Regions from separate parts of the Proteus sp. GOKU genome, predicted to be linked through region 2. Evidence: predicted binding sites of a transcription regulator. Region 2 holds the regulator's gene; each other region holds the start of a gene.
The links. The regulator CRP, encoded in region 2, controls carbon source genes, mostly activating them, when cyclic AMP is high. The targets are predictions, from matches to a motif close to ATGTGANNNNNNTCACAT.

Region 1 (6,336 bases), 1.1 Mb from region 2:
CTGCAAAAGTTTGCTCAAAAATATTGTGTAGATCAGTGTACGGATGCTCTTCTACTTGTAGAAAGTGATGAATACCAGGAATACGCGTTAATGCATCACATACCGCCTCACTTTTGCTTTCATCCTTACTGACAACAACAATGTTATCCCAATTGCGGACAACGGTGATTTCATCACCTAATGTATTAAGAACATTACGAATATTGCTAGTGAGGATCTTGATAAAACGTATACGAACTGATTGGCTTTTGATCGTAATTTCGGGGAATAATTTAATAATAAACTTCATAGTCAATGGTCATAGGTTATTAAGTAGAAACATAAACTACAGTGATGTAAATTGACTGGAGTTTATAAAAGTCACAAAGTATATCACCAATATTTAGGGCTCACCCGCAAAAATCATCGACTGAATAAGAAATTTTCTTCTCAATTGTAGTAAGATGATCGCTATTATTCAGCGCTAACATGCTTTATTATCAAAAATATTATGGCTAAGAAAACGACACCAATTAACGAAGACATCGCACAAGCACCAAGTTTCGAAGCATCTATGCAAGAACTTGAGCAAATCGTAAACCGTTTAGAATCCGGTGAACTCCCTTTAGAAGAAGCGCTTAATGAATTTGAACATGGCGTTCGTCTAGCCCGTGTTGGACAAAAAACATTACAAGACGCTGAACAGCGTGTTCGTATTCTTCTAAAAGAAGATGATAATGCAACTCCTGATGATTTTATCCAAGAGGCAGAATAATTGAGTAACGCAACTTCAAGTACGGATGCGTTCCGTCATAAATTAGATTCCGCCCACCAGCGTGTTGACGATGCATTAAACCAAGCGCTATCCGCTTTACCATTTACTGACATGCCTCTAGGTAAAGCCATGCATTATGGTGCCCTTTTAGGTGGAAAGCGCTTACGTCCTTTCCTTGTTTATGCAGTAGGTGAAATGTTTAAAATCCCTGCTCTTAACCTTGATGCACCAGCCGCTGCAGTAGAATGTATTCACGCTTATTCTCTTATTCATGATGATCTACCTGCGATGGATGATGATGATTTACGTCGTGGTAAACCTACATGTCATATTGAGTTTGGTGAAGCCAACGCAATTTTAGCGGGCGATGCATTACAAACACTTGCCTTTGAGATCTTAGCAAAAAATCCAATGCCTGATGTTGCAATGAGTGATCGGGTTGCAATGATTGCTGAATTAGCAACAGCCAGCGGGCTTGCTGGTATGTGTGGTGGTCAAGCTCTTGATCTTGAAGCCGAAGATAAATCCATTGATCTCGCATCTCTTGAAAAAATCCATTTACACAAGACAGGTGCATTAATTCGTGCGGCTGTTCGCTTAGGCGCATTTAGTGCTGGCTCAAAAGGTCACGATGTATTACCCGCATTAGATAAATATGCCCACTCTATTGGCCTTGCATTTCAGGTACAAGATGACATTTTAGATGTCATTGGCAGTACTGAAGAAACAGGAAAGCGTCAAGGTAGCGACCAAGAGTCAGGAAAAAGCACATATCCTGCACTTCTTGGGTTAGAGCAAGCTCAAAAGAAAGCACAGGAATTGTATAACGAAGCACTGGATGCCTTAGCGTTTCTTGAGCAATACGAGTACGATACGACCACGCTTAAACAATTAGCGAGTTTTATCGTCGAACGGAAAAACTAATAAAAAATAAAGAGAGCAGCTTACCTGTTCTTTCCCTATTACAAGTGATTAATTAATAGGCATCACATGAGCATTGATATCGAAAAATATCCCACATTGGCGTTGGTTGAAACACCAGAAGATTTGCGCCTATTACCAAAAGAGAGTTTACCTAAACTCTGTGATGAGCTAAGGCTATTTCTTCTTAACAGTGTCAGCCGCTCAAGTGGTCACTTCGCCTCAGGTTTAGGTGCTATTGAGTTAACGGTTGCTCTTCATTACGTCTATAAAACCCCTTTTGATAATCTTATTTGGGATGTGGGTCATCAAGCCTATCCCCATAAGATCTTAACAGGTCGCCGTGACCGCATTGATACTATCCGCCAAAAAAATGGGTTACACCCCTTCCCTTGGCGAGAAGAGAGTGAATACGACAAACTTTGTGTCGGTCACTCTTCAACCTCTATTAGTGCAGGTTTAGGTATGGCTGTTGCAGCTGAACAAGAAAAGCTGAACAGAAAAACAGTTTGTGTGATTGGTGATGGTGCAATTACTGCGGGTATGGCTTTTGAAGCAATGAACCACGCAGGTGATATTGAGCCAGATATGCTCGTTGTACTTAATGACAACGAGATGTCAATCTCCGAAAACGTTGGTGCATTGAATAATCATCTTGCACAATTGTTATCAGGCAAACTGTATACCACCTTACGTGAAGGTGGAAAAAAGGTCTTTTCTGGTATTCCACCGATTAAAGAATTACTGAAAAAGACAGAAGAACATATTAAAGGCATGGTTGTTCCCGGCACCATGTTTGAAGAATTGGGCTTTAATTATATCGGTCCAGTTGATGGTCATGATGTTATTGCGTTAGTGCAAACACTCGCTAATATGCGTGATCTAAAAGGTCCTCAACTCCTGCATATTATGACTAAGAAAGGTCGTGGATATGCACCTGCTGAACGTGATCCTATTAGCTGGCATGCTGTACCTAAGTTTGATCCACAAGCAGGTACATTACCTAAAAGCCCTAATGCACGACCTACATTTTCTAAAATTTTTGGTGACTGGTTATGTGAAGAAGCCTCAACCGATCCAAAACTCATGGCAATTACCCCTGCTATGCGTGAAGGCTCTGGTATGGTGCGTTTCTCAAAAGAATACCCATCACAATACTTTGATGTTGCGATCGCAGAACAACACGCCGTTACCTTTGCAGCAGGTTTAGCAATTGGTGGTTATAAGCCTATTGTTGCTATCTACTCAACATTCTTACAACGCGCTTACGATCAAGTGATCCACGATATTGCCATTCAAAAACTGCCTGTTTTATTTGCTATTGATCGTGGTGGTATTGTGGGAGCAGATGGTCAAACTCACCAAGGTGCTTTCGATCTCTCATTCTTACGCTGTATTCCTAATATGGTCATTATGGCACCAAGTGATGAAAATGAGTGTCGCCAAATGCTTCACACGGGTTATCACTATCAAGATGGCCCTGTTGCAGTACGTTACCCAAGAGGCTCTAGTGTTGGTGCGCAATTACAACCACTCAGTCCATTGCCTATGGGTAAAGGCATTATTCGTCGCCAAGGTAAAGGCATTGCTATTCTAAACTTTGGTACATTACTGCCTGAAGCGTTAGAAGTCGCTGAAAAACTTGATGCAACTGTGGCTGATATGCGTTTTATCAAACCTCTTGATAAATCCCTTATCCTTTCTCTGGCAGAGCAACATGATATGTTGGTAACGTTAGAAGAGAATGCGATTATGGGTGGCGCTGGCAGTGGTGTTAATGAATTACTGATGCAAGAACGTTGCTTAGTACCTGTCTTAAACTTAGGTATACCTGATCTATTTGTACCACAAGGTGGACAAGAAGAGATCAGAACTGACTTAGGTTTAGATGCAGACGGTATCGAAAAATCAATTAAAGCCTATCAAGCTAACTAATTGAATTAAAATGATTTAAAATAACCTCTCCTAATTAACTATAGGAGAGGTTAATGTATTTTCTAAGCTAAAATTTGTCTACTTTTATATACTGGTTCACGCTTTCACACCTCATATTTTCTTCAATTATAATCTTGTCCATCATCACATTTTTATGAAATTCACTGAAAATAACCACTTTCCTTATTGAATCCATTCAGCGTTAATTTATTCAATCAGTTATATTTTTCTTTCTTTTTGTTTGCCAACGAAACGTTTCGATCATGCTCACAATATGAATAAATCAAACTTGTTTTCCCGCCTTTCTTTTCTACTATGTAGACAGCGAAACGTTTCGCTGAGGAGGAAACATGAAAAAAGGTGTATTACTTAATAGTCCTATTTCGAGTGTAATTTCACGTTTAGGACACACTGACAAAATCACTATTGCAGATGCCGGATTACCTATTCCCTCCTCTGTTGAACGTATTGATCTTGCTCTCACTCAGGGTATTCCGGACTTTATGTCCGTGTTGCAAACAATCACTCATGAGATGCAAGTCGAGGCCGTGATGCTGGCGGAAGAAATTAAAACCATCAATCCCTCTCTTTTTAATGAAATCCTCTCTTATCTCTATTTATTAGAGCAAGAGCAGAAGAAGTCTATTCAAATAATGTATGTTTCACATGAAGCATTCAAAAAGCAACTTACTGAAAATAAAGCTGTTATTAGAACCGGTGAATGTACGCCTTATGCCAATATTGTGTTGTTTTCTGGTGTGACTTTTTGAGGACAATATGGAACCTTTACTTGAACTTAAAGATATTGATAAGTCATTCCCCGGTGTAAAAGCACTATCCGGCGCTACATTACGAATTTACCCTGGTCGAGTAATGGCTTTAGTCGGTGAAAATGGCGCAGGAAAATCAACACTGATGAAAGTACTCACTGGGATCTATAAAAAAGATGCTGGCGAAGTGATTTATCAAGGTGAAAGTTGTGCTTTTAATGGTCCCAAATCTTCTCAAGAAGCAGGAATAGGTATTATTCACCAAGAGCTTAACCTTATTCCTGAATTGACCATCGCAGAGAATATTTTCCTAGGTCGTGAATTTACGCGTGCTTTTGGCGCCATTGACTGGAAGAAAATGTATGCAGAAGCCGATAAGTTATTAGCCCGATTAAACCTTGCTTACAGCAGTCACCGTTTAGTGTCTGAATTATCGATTGGTGATCAGCAAATGGTAGAAATCGCCAAGGTGCTTAGTTTTGGTTCCAAAGTCATTATTATGGATGAACCAACAGACGCATTAACTGACACTGAAACTGAATCGCTATTTAGTGTTATTCGTGAACTAAGAGATCAAGGTTGCGGCATTGTTTATATCTCGCATCGTTTAAAAGAGATCTTTGAGATTTGCGATGACGTGACTGTACTGCGAGACGGTCAGTTTATTGGTGAAAAACCTGTCGCCTCATTAAAAGAAGACACTCTGATTGAAATGATGGTTGGTCGTAAGTTAGAAGACCAATACCCTCGTATTAATATCCCTCAAGGTAAAACCAAACTCAATGTCATTAACCTCAGCGGCGAAGATGTTCATGATGTCAGTTTCTCATTACATGAAAGCGAAATTCTTGGTATTTCAGGTTTAATGGGTGCGGGTCGTACTGAATTAATGAAAATTATCTACGGCGCATTACCCAAAACCAATGGCACCGTTGAGTTAGATGGTAAACCCTGCCAAATCAAAAAGCCGGCTGAAGGTTTAGAACAAGGCATTGTTTACATCTCTGAAGATAGAAAGCGTGATGGTTTAGTGCTCGGTATGTCGGTGAAAGAAAATATGTCTCTGACTGCACTACGCTATTTTAGCCGCGGTATGGGTGTGCTTAATCATAAAGAAGAGCAACTCACTGTTGGCGATTTTATTAAATTATTCAATATAAAAACCCCTTCAATGGATCAAACCATCGGTTTCTTATCAGGGGGAAATCAACAAAAAGTGGCTATCGCAAGAGGCCTAATGACTCGCCCTAAAGTACTTATTCTTGATGAACCCACTCGTGGCGTTGATGTGGGCGCTAAAAAAGAAATTTATCAGCTAATTAATAAATTTAAACAAGAAGGATTAAGCATCATCTTAATTTCTTCTGAAATGCCTGAGGTAATGGGAATGAGTGACCGTATTTTGGTTATGCATGAAGGTCGTATTAGTGGTGAGTTCTCCGCTCACAATGTCACACAAGAAATGCTAATGGCAGCGGCTGTTGGTAAACAATATGACGCTAAAGTAGGAGTTTGATATGAGCACGAATTCAATTCCAGCGTCAAAACGTTGGTTCTCAAAAGCTTGGCTATTAGAGCAAAAATCACTGATTGCTCTGCTTATCCTGATTGTCGTCGTTTCCACACTCAGTCCCAATTTTTTTACCTTAAATAATATTTTCAACATTCTCCAACAAACATCGGTTAATGCCATTATGGCGGTTGGGATGACGCTGGTTATTTTGACATCTGGCATCGACCTATCTGTTGGTTCATTGCTTGCATTAACTGGTGCTGTTGCTGCTTCTATGGTAGGTGCTGATGTTAATGCACTTGTTGCTGTTGTTGGAGCATTAGCGTTAGGTGCAGCCATTGGTGGTGTAACAGGGATTATCGTTGCTAAAGGTAAAGTTCAAGCCTTTATTGCTACGCTAGTCATGATGTTATTGCTGCGCGGTGTTACTCGTGTCTATACCG
Region 2 (6,336 bases):
ACTGATGTTCTCTTTTATGAAGGATTGCACGGTGGCGTTGTTACCAACGAACATGATGTAGCTCAACATGTTGATTTATTGGTCGGTGTTGTTCCTATCGTCAACCTAGAGTGGATACAAAAGCTTATTCGAGACACGACAGAAAGAGGACACTCACAAGAGGCGGTAAGAGATTCCGTTGTACGCTCAATGGATGATTATATTAGCTACATTATTCCTCAATTCTCACGCACTCATATTAACTTCCAACGTGTTCCGACTGTTGATACTTCGAACCCTTTTTCTGCCAAAGCAATTCCCACTCTCGATGAAAGCTTTATTGTTATTCGTTTTCGTGGTTTAACTGATATTGATTTTCCCTATTTACTTGCGATGTTACATGGCTCGTTTATGTCAACAATAAACACTATTGTTGTACCGGGCGGGAAATTAGGATTAGCGATGGAATTAATTATGGCACCATTAGTCAAAAAATTATTAAATGGCGAAAAGATAAGTTAACCAAAATAAAATTTATCTCTATAAAAATAATATCCCATTAATTAAGGGATATTATTTTTCAAATTAAACTTTATTTTAAAATATCAAAATTAGTCGGCATCTTTTATTTCAAATGAATGCGTAATATTGGCTGCTTTTCCTAACATTAAGGAAACAGAACAATATTTTTCTGCGGATAATTGAACGGCTCGTTCTACGATTTTATCCGTTAATTCTTTACCTGAAACAATAAAATGTAAATTGATATCAGTAAATAAACGAGGGGCTTCTTCACGGCGCTCTGATGTTAATTTCACTTCACAATCAGTTACTTGATGACGCCCTTTACGTAAAATACTTACGACATCAATAGCACTACATCCACCCGCAGCAATTAATACCATTTCCATTGGGCTTGGGGCTTTATCGCCCGAATTCCCATCCATCATAATTTGATGGCCAGATGAAGATTCGCCGACAAAAGATAAATCTTCAACCCACTTAACTCGTGCTTCCATTTATTTTCCCCCTAAAGATGACAGAAACTAAAAGAGTACATTCTCATAATTCAACTAGCAATTAGCAAATAGGTTTATTATGCTGACTGCGTAAAACGAGACTTAATGCACTAATTGTGTTAAAAACAATATCTGCTTGATGATAGTGGTTAAGATCAATGCATTATTTTCTCATTTATTATAATCTACTCCATATTAACTTACCGTGTTCTCAGGAAGTTAATAGGTAAAGATAGGATTTTTAAGCACGCTGTCTCAAAAGGGAGCCTATCCGTTTTGAAAGGCTGCATTTAACGTACAGAGGATAACGCGAATGGTTCTCGGCAAGCCGCAAACAGACCCGACTCTTGAATGGTTTTTGTCACACTGCCATATTCACAAATATCCATCCAAGAGCACGCTGATCCACCAAGGTGAGAAAGCGGAAACACTTTATTATATTGTTAAAGGTTCCGTGGCTGTTCTTATTAAAGATGAAGAAGGAAAAGAAATGATCCTCTCCTACCTAAATCAGGGGGATTTCATCGGTGAACTTGGATTATTTGAAGAAGATCAAGAACGTAGTGCATGGGTTCGAGCAAAAACAGCCTGTGAAGTAGCAGAAATTTCCTATAAAAAATTCCGCCAATTAATTCAGGTTAACCCTGATATTCTGATGCGCCTTTCTGCTCAAATGGCGAACAGATTACAAACAACATCAGAAAAAGTAGGTAACCTTGCTTTCCTTGATGTAACAGGTCGTATTGCACAAACCTTATTAAACTTAGCAAAACAACCCGATGCAATGACGCATCCTGATGGCATGCAAATTAAAATTACACGTCAGGAAATTGGTCAAATCGTTGGTTGTTCACGCGAAACTGTAGGCCGTATTCTGAAAATGCTGGAAGATCAAAACTTGATCTCCGCACACGGTAAAACTATCGTCGTTTACGGGACTCGTTAAGTTTCCCCGCTCAAACAAACAATAGCCCATAACAGGGCTATTGATATACTTTTTGTGTAAACCCCATCCTCGCTGATGGGGTTTTTAGTTGCTACTACCCTTTTACAAATTCTGCGATAGCCGCTTTTAATGCCACCATTCCTTCTTGTAGCTCTTCTTGGGTAATAATTAACGACGGTGTAAAACGCATCACATCAGCTCCTGCATTTAACATCATTAAGCCATGTTTAGCAGCAAGACCGAGTAACTCTTTGGCTTTACCTTTATATTGTGGCGCTAATTGCGCACCAATCAATAAACCTTGTCCACGGATTTGCGAAAAGACCTGATACGTTTGATTGATTGACGCTAGCTCATCCACAATCCATTGATAGCGCTTTTCGACACCCTCAAGTACCTCAGGTGTATTAATTAAATCAAATGCGACATTGCCCACTGCACAAGCTAATGGATTGCCACCATAAGTTGTACCATGAGTTCCAACACCCATTGCAGAAGCTATCTCATATGTTGTTAACATCGCACTGAGTGGGAAACCACTTCCCAGCGCTTTGGCGGTTGTAATAATATCTGGTGTCACATCATAGTTCATATAGGCAAAAAGCTTGCCGGTACGCCCCATACCTGTTTGTACTTCATCAAGAACAAGCAGTGCTTGATGCTTATCGCACAACTCACGTAGCCCTCTCATAAACTCAGGCGTTGCTGCTGTTACGCCACCTTCACCTTGAACTGGCTCTAAAACAACGGCGCAAGTGTGGTCATCCATTACCGCTTTAACGGCATCTAAGTCATTAAACGGAACATGCACGATATCGGCAGGCTTAGGACCAAAACCATCCGCATATTTAGGTTGTCCACCAACAGATACTGTAAACAGCGTTCTGCCATGAAATGCATTGTGAAAGGCAATAATTTTTGTTTTATAAGGGCTATGGCGAGTAATGGCATAATGGCGAGCCAATTTAAATGCGGCTTCATTTGCTTCTGCGCCAGAATTGGCAAAAAAGACACGTTCTGCAAATGTGTTATCTATTAATTTTTGTGCTAAACGTAATGCAGGTTCATTCGTGAAAATATTACTGACGTGCCAAAGTTGCTCACTTTGTTCTTTTAAGGCTTGATTTAGAGCAGGATGGGCATGCCCTAGTGCTAAAACCGCAATACCACCAGCAAAATCGATATACGATTTTCCTTGCTGATCCCAAACACGGCTACCCATCCCTTTAACAGGAATAAATTCTGCGGGTGAATAAATTGGCAACATTACTTGATCGTAAGTTGCCCTGTTGATGCTTTGCTTTGTCATTACCCCACCTGATCGTTATTCATATTCAATATGAAAATATAATCACTAAATATGAATAAAAAATCAAATGTGGTTTTGTATAAAAAGGCATTATTTCGCTATTTAAATGCTATCCATTTAATATTTAAGGAAATTATTTAATAGCTCATGTCCTTGTTCACTTAAAATACTTTCTGGGTGAAATTGAACCCCTTCAATTGGAAGTGTACGATGGCGAATTCCCATAATTTCATCAACATTTCCATCATGTTGGCTCCATGCCGTCACTTCAAAAGGTACTGGTAATGTTGTCGCATCAATCACTAAAGAGTGGTAACGCGTCACACTTAAAGGTCGATTCAGTCCCTTAAAAACACCTTGTTGGTTATGATGTATTAATGAATTTTTACCATGCATCACTTCTCGTGCTCTGATAACCGATGCACCAAAAGCTTGCCCTATCGCTTGATGTCCAAGACAAACCCCAAGAATAGGAATTTCACCGGCAAACCGCTGTATAGCCTCAAGAGAGATCCCGGCTTCATCAGGAGTACAAGGTCCTGGCGAGATAACAAGATGTGCTGGCATCATCTTTTCTATCTCTTTAAGTCCGATCTCATCGTTACGCTTAACAACAACCTCAGCACCCAATTCACAGAAATACTGATAGAGGTTGTAGGTAAACGAGTCGTAATTATCAATAAGTAACAGCATATTAGCCTATCCGACTGATTTTCTTATCATTATCTATTTTATTACTATTTTAAAGCGAGTGTAGATTTGCCAAAATAGCTCGTTGTTTAACCGACTTGGGTACAACAAAGCCGATTATCATAGCACAGGTATAAAATATGAATAGTAAGCAAGAAAACCTGCTGATTTATTGCGCAATAACAAGAATGACGGTAATTGATGATGAATAGAGTGATTAATAGCGTAGTGAATACTTATTGCAGGAGATCACACGAAAAAAGGAAGGATAAAAAATATTTTTTTCGTACCAAAAACCCCGGAATGAAAACATTCATTCCGGTTTATATGCATTTTATCTTATCAGAATAAGTAAATATCCTATCCTAATAATGCGTTTATTGTTTTACGACTTCCGCAGATAAAATAGTGACCGTTTTTACAGGCACATTTTGGTAAGGTCCAATATTACGAGTTGGAGTTTGTGAAATTTTATCAACAACATCCATTCCTTTCACAACTTTACCAAATACGGCATAGCCAAAATCACGCTGGCCGTGATCTAAAAATGCATTATCAGCCACATTAATAAAGAACTGGCTGGTTGCGCTGTCTTTATCTGACGTGCGCGCCATGGCAATAGAACCTTTTACATTGCGTAAACCATTGTCGGCTTCATTTTTAATTGGCGCTCTGGTTTGTTTCTGCTGTAAATCAGCAGTAAAACCACCGCCTTGAACCATAAAACCTGGAATAACACGATGAAAAGTGGTGCCGTTATAGTATCCATCTTCGACATACTGAATAAAATTTTTCGTTGTAATTGGGGCTTTTTTATTATCCAGTGATATTTCAATATTGCCTTCAGAGGTGACTAATTTAACGAAGGTTTCTCCCGTTGCCATTGCAAAAGTCGCTGTTGTTAAAGTGCAAGCGGTAACGAAGGTGACAAGAAAACGTTTTAACATGCAGGGATCCTTTACTTTAATAGTCTACAACTTACTTAATATGCAGCGATTCTAATTCGCTGAGGTAAATAGTGCCAATCATTTACCTTTATTTACGCTCAATAAGTCTAATTACGTTATAACAGGGTAAATTTTAATTTTTAAGCACTGTTATAAGTCATTAAATTGCGCCAAAATAGAGCAAATAAATATTTTAGATATTCATTTTCATGCAAAATTGAAATGAGTATGCATGAAAAGCCGCATTATTTCAGAGAGGTTTATACCATAATGGCCCAATTTAACTACCAAAAAGCACATTTCATCATCAGTGCGCCTGATATCCGTCATTTACCACTAGATACAGGAATTGAAATTGCCTTTGCGGGTCGCTCTAATGCCGGTAAATCCAGTGCTTTAAATGCGTTAACCCAACAAAATGGATTAGCCAGAACCAGTAAAACGCCAGGCCGTACTCAATTAATCAACCTTTTCCAAATTGAAGAAGGTTTACGCTTAGTCGATTTACCCGGCTACGGCTATGCTCAAGTTCCTGAAGAAATGAAACGTAAGTGGCAACGCTCTTTAGGTGAATACCTACAAAAAAGAGAGTGCCTAAAAGGTGTCGTTATTTTAATGGATATCCGTCACCCATTAAAAGATCTTGATATGCAAATGATTGACTGGGCTGTAGGCTCAGAACTTCCTACTCTGGTTTTACTGACTAAAGCAGATAAACTCGCATCAGGTGCGCGTAAAAAGCAGTTAATGAGCGTACGTGAAGAGCTGGCAAATAAAGTAGGCGATATCCGCGTAGAATATTTTTCATCATTGAAAAAAATTGGTATTGATAAGCTACGTAACACACTTAATGAATGGTTTTCAGGTTCAGAAGAGCAGCCTACAAATGATGATAACGCTTAATTATCTTCTTTTTCCTCAACGATAGCGTTCTGATCTTCTATTGATAAAAGGGAAATCACTTTTCCCTTTCACTTCTCGCACAAACCACTCCAGTGAATTTTAGGCAAAAAAATGCCCCAGTCGAAATAAAGTCGACTGGGGCAGCTAATATTCAGCTAAATCCGATTACGTGAAGTAAAAGGTCTGAAAGATAGAACATCTTACCTCTGTACCCTACGAGAGATAATGTACTCTATTTTATTGGTTAATAAAAGCCCTTTTGTAATTTTTTTTCACATGCAGACACGATTCAGCAATGTATTTATGTATTCAAACCATAAATAAATGTAGTTTAATTACATAATTATGAGACTTTAATCACTTGTGTGAATATGATTAAAAATAGAACAAATCACACAAAAGGTGCGGTTTATCCTTAATGATTTTGTGATACGCTTATCGCGAGACCGTAGTAAATATGTAATTAGCGATAAAATGAGGTATCCATGGCTGTATTAACGCTCCTGCGTTTTCCAGATGAGCGTCTGCGTAGAGTCGCAGTAC
Region 3 (6,336 bases), 780 kb from region 2:
TGATGTGGCGATAGATAATATTTGGCTTCGTTTAATTAGCACTATTATTTTTATCGGCTTATTTGGTTTTAGTGTGATCTTTTTTATTTATCGTCAAATATTGACGAGTAAAGTGAGAAAAGCATTATTATCAGTGGGAACTCAGCCTTTAAAATTAATAGCCATCCCTGCAAAAATGGTTGTGAGTAATAAGCAATTTATTGCCACTTATCGTCTTAATTTAGATGGTAAAGATATTCGTATTGCTTATTCAGGGAATAAGAAAACCCCTCCTATTGTGATTGAGCAAAATGGAAATACTTATGTATTAGCCGTTTATTCACCACAGCAGAATATCCCTTATGCTTTAGATGTACCTTTAGAACGTATTCAGGCAACACCTGAAGAGAAACAACGTTTTCATGAAGCGTTGATTGAAGAAGGTTTGCTGTAATCAATTTTGATTATTAAGAACGTGATGCGTTTTCTCTTATGGGATGTAAGGGAAAACGCATTAAAACAGTCGGTTTATTTAGCCACCGAAAATCTTCGCTTTTAAAATATCCATACCAGCACTGACTAAATCTAAGTCTTTAGGTACAACGCCATCCGGTGTGACTTTATCAATTAATTTAGGCAAATATTGAGCCGCCATTTCAGAAGCTTCTGTCGCATTTAAATTAATTTTTGACGCAAGTTCATTAATAACAGGCGATGAAAAAACCGCTACGATTTGTTCAGCACTGATAGGTAAATTTGTATTGGTACTTATCCAAGATTGAATAAGCTCACTTAAACCCGCTGTATCAAATTGCTTTACTAAGCCTTCAATGCCGCCTTGAGATCCAATCCAGTCAAGGACAGTTTTATATTGATTGATTTTTTCGCCACCAAGTAGGCTCGCAATTTGGTTAAATAAGCTCATGTTTACTCCAGTGACGATGTGTTTGTCACATTAGGTGTTTATTTTAAGGGCGGGTAGTGTACGCGTTATGTTCGTCATACTTCAAGCTACTCGTCATACTTCAAACTGTAGCGTTGTTGACTTCATTCTCTCGCGCCAGTCACATACTATTGTATGCTCCTAGCGACTCGTTCGTTTGTCGCCTAGCTACATCTTGAACTATTTAGAGTATTTACTCGTCATACTTCAAGTCGTAGCGTTGTTGACTTCATTCTCTCGCGCCAGTCACATACTATTGTATGCTCCTAGCGACTCGTTCGTTTGTCGCCTAGCTACATCTTGAACTATTTAGAGTATTTACTCGTCATACTTCAAGTCGTAGCGTTGTTGACTATATTCTCTCGCGCTAGTCACATACTATTGTATGCTCCCAGCGACTCGTTCGTTTGTCGCCTAGCTACATCTTGAATTATTTAGAGTATGTATTTGGGTATTTATATTCGCTAGGGTTTTTATTGCATCTATACTAGTAAGCGAATATGGGTGATGTATTCGCTGAAAATGTATTTCGAATGCCATTTTTCGTGATTATGGTCGCAATTTTATGAAATTGTTACTTTGTTTGGTGCCTTGTAAGTGATGTTAGTCACTAAAAAGGTCTGGAAAACTGATACAGTAACTTTTAATTTAATGATCATTGGTTTTGTCCCATTGAGGAGTCCGATATGTCTGATGTATTTCACTTAGGTTTAACCAAAAATGACCTACAGGGTGCCACTTTAGCAATTGTTCCAGGTGATCCTAAGCGTGTTGAAAAAATTGCAAAATTAATGGATAACCCAGTTCATCTGGCTTCTTTACGTGAATACACGTCATGGCGTGGCGAAATTGATGGCAAAGCCGTCATTGTTTGCTCAACAGGTATCGGTGGTCCATCTACCTCTATCGCAGTTGAAGAATTAGCGCAGTTAGGTATCCGTACTTTCTTACGTATTGGTACAACAGGTGCAATTCAAGAGCATATCAATGTAGGTGATATCCTTGTCACCACTGCTGCGGTTCGTTTAGATGGCGCAAGCTTACATTTCGCACCAATGGAATTCCCAGCTGTTTCTGATTTTGAATGTATGAACGCACTGTATAAAGCCGCTAAAGACAATGGCTCAACTGTACACGTAGGGGTTACTGCATCTTCAGATACATTCTATCCAGGACAAGAACGTTACGACACCTATACAGGTCGTGTTGTTCGCCGTTTCAAAGGCTCTATGAAAGAGTGGCAAGAAATGGGCGTAATGAACTATGAAATGGAATCTGCAACATTATTAACAATGTGTGCAAGCCAAGGTTTACGTGCAGGTATGGTTGCGGGTGTTATCGTAAACCGTACTCAACAAGAAATTCCAGATGCGGAATTACTGAAGAAAACTGAAAATAATGCACTAGGTATCGTTATCGAAGCCGCTCGCATTTTAATGAAATAAGTTTTTTTTAATCAAATATGAAAGCCCTTAATACATAAGTATTAAGGGCTTTTTTTGTATGGTAATTCATCAAGTTAATGTGTTAACAGGCGCTGATTTCTGTTAAGGTCTTTGAGGTCTTAACAATACAACAATGAGAAGAGGCATTATGACTGATATATTACAAACACATCCTTCGGTGTTGCCTTTAGTCGGCGGAATTAACTTCCGTGATTTAGGCGGTAAAAAATTGAGTAACGGTGGGGTTATTAAACCCGGAATGCTCTTTCGCTCAGGCTCGCTGGATAGATTAACCAATACAGACCAATCTCTTCTCATTGATAAAAATCTTTTTCAAATCATTGATTATCGCGATACTGGTGAAATCGTTGATAAACCAGACCGAGTCTGGGACGGTGCGCAATATTATCATGCACCCGCCAATCCGTTATCCAAAGAAGTCTCTGCCAATCTTGAAAAGCTGACACCTGAAATACTTGAGCAATTTGATGCTAAAGCCTTTATGTTTCAGCTATATAAATTGTTACCTATTAACAACCCTGCCTATAAACAATTAGCTACGTTATTAAAGCAGCCCGAAAAGGGGGGCGTAGTGCAACACTGTGCAGTAGGTAAAGACAGAACAGGTGTTGGCTCAGCTTTAGTGTTATTCGCACTCGGTGCATCTTTAGATGTGGTAATGGAAGATTACTTGCTAACCAATGAAACATTAGCGCCTTATCGCGCTTATCTTTTAGAAGAACATGCCAAAACAATGAGTGATAACATTGTTGATAAATTTGCCTATGTTTATTCAGTACAAGAAGAGTTTCTGCAAACGGCATTAGCGAGTATTAATCAGCATTACGGTAATGTGGATACTTGGCTAGAAAAAGATATCGGTTTAGATGCTTCTAGCCGAGATGCCTTACAAAATTATTTTCTAGAGTAATGAAGTGATTTATATTCGGTTAATCAGAATATTTTATTTCACTTAGGTTAACCGAATTTAAGGTCTCTATTTTGACAGTACAAGACATTATTCATACCATCACCCTCTTTGTAAAAGAGCACGAGATCTGGGCTATTCCGATCGTGTTCTTTCTTGCTTTTGGTGAATCACTCGCGTTTATCTCTTTGCTTATTCCCGCCACGGTTATTTTATTGGGATTAGGTGCCTTAATTGGTGAGAGTGGCCTGTTTTTCTGGCCGATTTGGCTTGCGGCTGCATTAGGCGCTTTCTTTGGTGATTGGATATCGTACTGGGTAGGGTTTCACTATAAAGACGGTGTGAAAAATTTGTGGCCAATTTCACGTTCACCACAAACATTGGTTAGAGGTCATCAATTCTTTAATCGTTGGGGAATTTGGGGGGTGTTTATTGGACGCTTTTTTGGGCCTTTTCGTGCAATTGTTCCGTTAGTTGCGGGTATTTGTGCGATGCCACAACGTTATTTTCAAATTGCTAATTTAACATCAGCCATGATTTGGGCTTTTGGCATTTTGGCGCCCGGTGCTTTTGGTTTGCAATGGCTTGCGAAATGGATGGGATAACTGCGTCCTTTATCGCAAATCAAGTCATGATGTAAATTGTTGCTAGACAATATTACCTATGCGTTTTAACGTAGCCCGCTGGAAAGTAAAAAGGTCACTTTAGTGGATATTCAGTTGTTATATGGGATCATTGGTTTATTAGGTGGTGTACTTGTTGGAGGCGCGTTGGTTTGGTGGTCTATCCAACAACGTTTATCCGATAAAGAAGCCATGTTACGTGAAAATCATACACAGCTTGCTATCGCTCAAGAAAAAGCGGTAATTATCCCTTCTTTACAACAACATATAGAACAACTAGAGCAAGAATTACGTGCTCAGCGAGAAATTATTACCTCTCAAGAAGCTGAATTAAGAGAAGTGACAACTCGCTGGGAAGAAAGCCGAATATCCGCAGAAGAAAAACAACGATTATTAATAAATAGTGAGCAACGGCTTGCAACGCAGTTTGAGAACTTAGCTAATCGTATTTTCGAACAAAGTGGACGTAAAGCTGAAGAGTTGAATCGCCAAGGATTGACACACTTACTTTCCCCCTTTCGTGAACAGCTCGAAAGCTTTCGGCGACAAGTTCAAGATGGTTTTGGGCAAGAAGCCAGAGAGCGACATACCTTGGTTCATGAAATTCGCCAGCTTCAACAATTGAATGTAAAAATGGCACAAGAAGCCGTTAACTTAACTAATGCCTTGAAAGGGGATAATAAAGTTCAAGGTAACTGGGGCGAGACAGTATTAGCACGTATATTAGAGTCTTCAGGATTACGTGAAGGTCATGAATTTGAAACACAGGTGAGTATTCGACATGAAAATGGTAGTCGCTATCAACCTGATGTAATTGTGCATCTACCTCATGGTAGAGATGTTATTATCGACGCTAAAATGTCGCTGGTGGCATATGAAAAGTATTTTAGTAGTGATAATGATAATGAACGCAAACAAGCGCTTTATGCGCATGTGAACTCAATTAAAGCGCATATTAAAGGATTGAGTGTAAAAGATTATCATAAACTACCGGGTGTAACGTCTTTAGACTATGTTTTAATGTTTATACCTATTGAGCCCGCTTATCTTGTTGCGATTGGTCATTCTCCAGACTTGCTAGAAGAAGCATTGAAAAACAATATTATGTTAGTTGGGCCATCTACTTTACTTGTTGCTTTGCGTACAATAGCCGCATTATGGCGTTATGAATATCAAAGCCAAAATGCGCAAGAAATTGCAGACAGAGCGGCTAAAATGTATGACAAATTAAGACTTTTCGTTGATGATATGCAAGGGCTAGGAAACAGTATTCAAAAAGCGCAGTCTGGCTATCTATTAGCGATGAAAAAACTCTCTGAAGGTCGTGGAAATCTAATCAGTCAAGCGGAAGGCTTTAAATCCTTAGGGGTTGAGATAAAAAAAACGATTGATAATGATCTCATTGAAAAATCAGCATCTGATTGATTTGATAAAATAAAGAGATAACGATTTCTGAGAACGACCAGTACTGAATTTACTAAATTTTGATTAATTAGCGGGCAAATAATATGACTCAACAAACTAAGGAAACAACAGATTTTGGTTTCCAAACCGTTGACAAAGATGATAAACAAACCATGGTTGCAAGGGTTTTTCACTCTGTCGCGTCTAAGTATGATTTAATGAATGACTTGATGTCTTTCGGTGTTCACCGCATTTGGAAACGCTATACCATTGAAGCAAGTGGTGTTAGACGTAACCAACGTGTTCTTGACCTTGCTGGTGGTACTGGTGATTTAACGGCTAAATTCTCTCGTCTTGTGGGGGAAAATGGGGAAGTTGTTTTAGCTGATATCAATGACTCAATGCTGAAAATGGGACGTGAAAAGCTACGCGATCACGGTATTGTGGGTAATGTTAACTATGTACAGGCAAATGCTGAAGAGTTACCGTTCCCAGATAACCATTTTGACTGCATCACTATCTCCTTTGGCTTACGTAATGTGACAGATAAAGCAAAAGCGTTACGTTCTATGTTCCGTGTATTAAAGCCAGGTGGACGTCTGCTGGTGCTAGAATTCTCTAAACCTGTTCTTGATCCTTTAAGCAAGATTTATGATGCTTACTCTTTCCATATCTTACCCAAAATTGGTCAAGTGATTGTCAATGATGCTGAAAGCTACCGTTATTTAACGGAGTCAATTCGTATGCATCCAGACCAAGAAACGCTAAAAGGTATGATGGAAGAAGCTGGATTTGATCAAGTTACCTATACCAATATGACCGGAGGTATAGTTGCATTACACAAAGGATTTAAATTCTGAGATGGAAAAAGCCACTTTTTCTCATGATATTGCTTCTCAAGTACTGTATCCGCTGCTAACAGCATCAATGGAGACAGCACTTAATCACGTTTTATATCAGGAAAATGTGCTTAAACCTGCCCGCAATCGCCTTGCGGGCAAAGTGTTGGCGCTT

Region 1: rbsD (D-ribose pyranase) is a predicted target of CRP. The motif match lies at 3,866-3,883, and genes of this name have one in related genera.
Region 3: udp (uridine phosphorylase) is a predicted target of CRP. The motif match lies at 1,518-1,535, and genes of this name have one in related genera.

What each region holds. Positions count from the first base shown of each region.
Region 1 is NZ_CP034105.1:762,663-768,998, reverse strand. Features, by position in the region: gene thiI (tRNA uracil 4-sulfurtransferase ThiI) at 1-289, opposite strand, end outside; gene xseB (exodeoxyribonuclease VII small subunit) at 491-754, shown strand; gene ispA ((2E,6E)-farnesyl diphosphate synthase) at 755-1,678, shown strand; gene dxs (1-deoxy-D-xylulose-5-phosphate synthase) at 1,745-3,610, shown strand; gene rbsD (D-ribose pyranase) at 3,961-4,380, shown strand; gene rbsA (ribose ABC transporter ATP-binding protein RbsA) at 4,388-5,896, shown strand; gene rbsC (ribose ABC transporter permease) at 5,898-6,336, shown strand, end outside.
Region 2 is NZ_CP034105.1:3,793,701-3,800,036, forward strand. Features, by position in the region: gene EHE21_RS17320 (phosphoribulokinase) at 1-501, shown strand, start outside; gene EHE21_RS17325 (OsmC family protein) at 591-998, opposite strand; gene crp (cAMP-activated global transcriptional regulator CRP) at 1,312-1,944, shown strand; gene argD (bifunctional acetylornithine/succinyldiaminopimelate transaminase) at 2,039-3,253, opposite strand; gene EHE21_RS17340 (aminodeoxychorismate synthase component II) at 3,371-3,946, opposite strand; gene ppiA (peptidylprolyl isomerase A) at 4,321-4,890, opposite strand; gene yihA (ribosome biogenesis GTP-binding protein YihA/YsxC) at 5,161-5,793, shown strand; gene def (peptide deformylase) at 6,279-6,336, shown strand, end outside.
Region 3 is NZ_CP034105.1:427,408-433,743, forward strand. Features, by position in the region: gene EHE21_RS02075 (hypothetical protein) at 1-433, shown strand, start outside; gene EHE21_RS02080 (YidB family protein) at 512-904, opposite strand; gene udp (uridine phosphorylase) at 1,609-2,367, shown strand; gene EHE21_RS02090 (tyrosine-protein phosphatase) at 2,516-3,298, shown strand; gene EHE21_RS02095 (DedA family protein) at 3,370-3,900, shown strand; gene rmuC (DNA recombination protein RmuC) at 4,003-5,343, shown strand; gene ubiE (bifunctional demethylmenaquinone methyltransferase/2-methoxy-6-polyprenyl-1,4-benzoquinol methylase UbiE) at 5,427-6,182, shown strand; gene EHE21_RS02110 (ubiquinone biosynthesis accessory factor UbiJ) at 6,184-6,336, shown strand, end outside.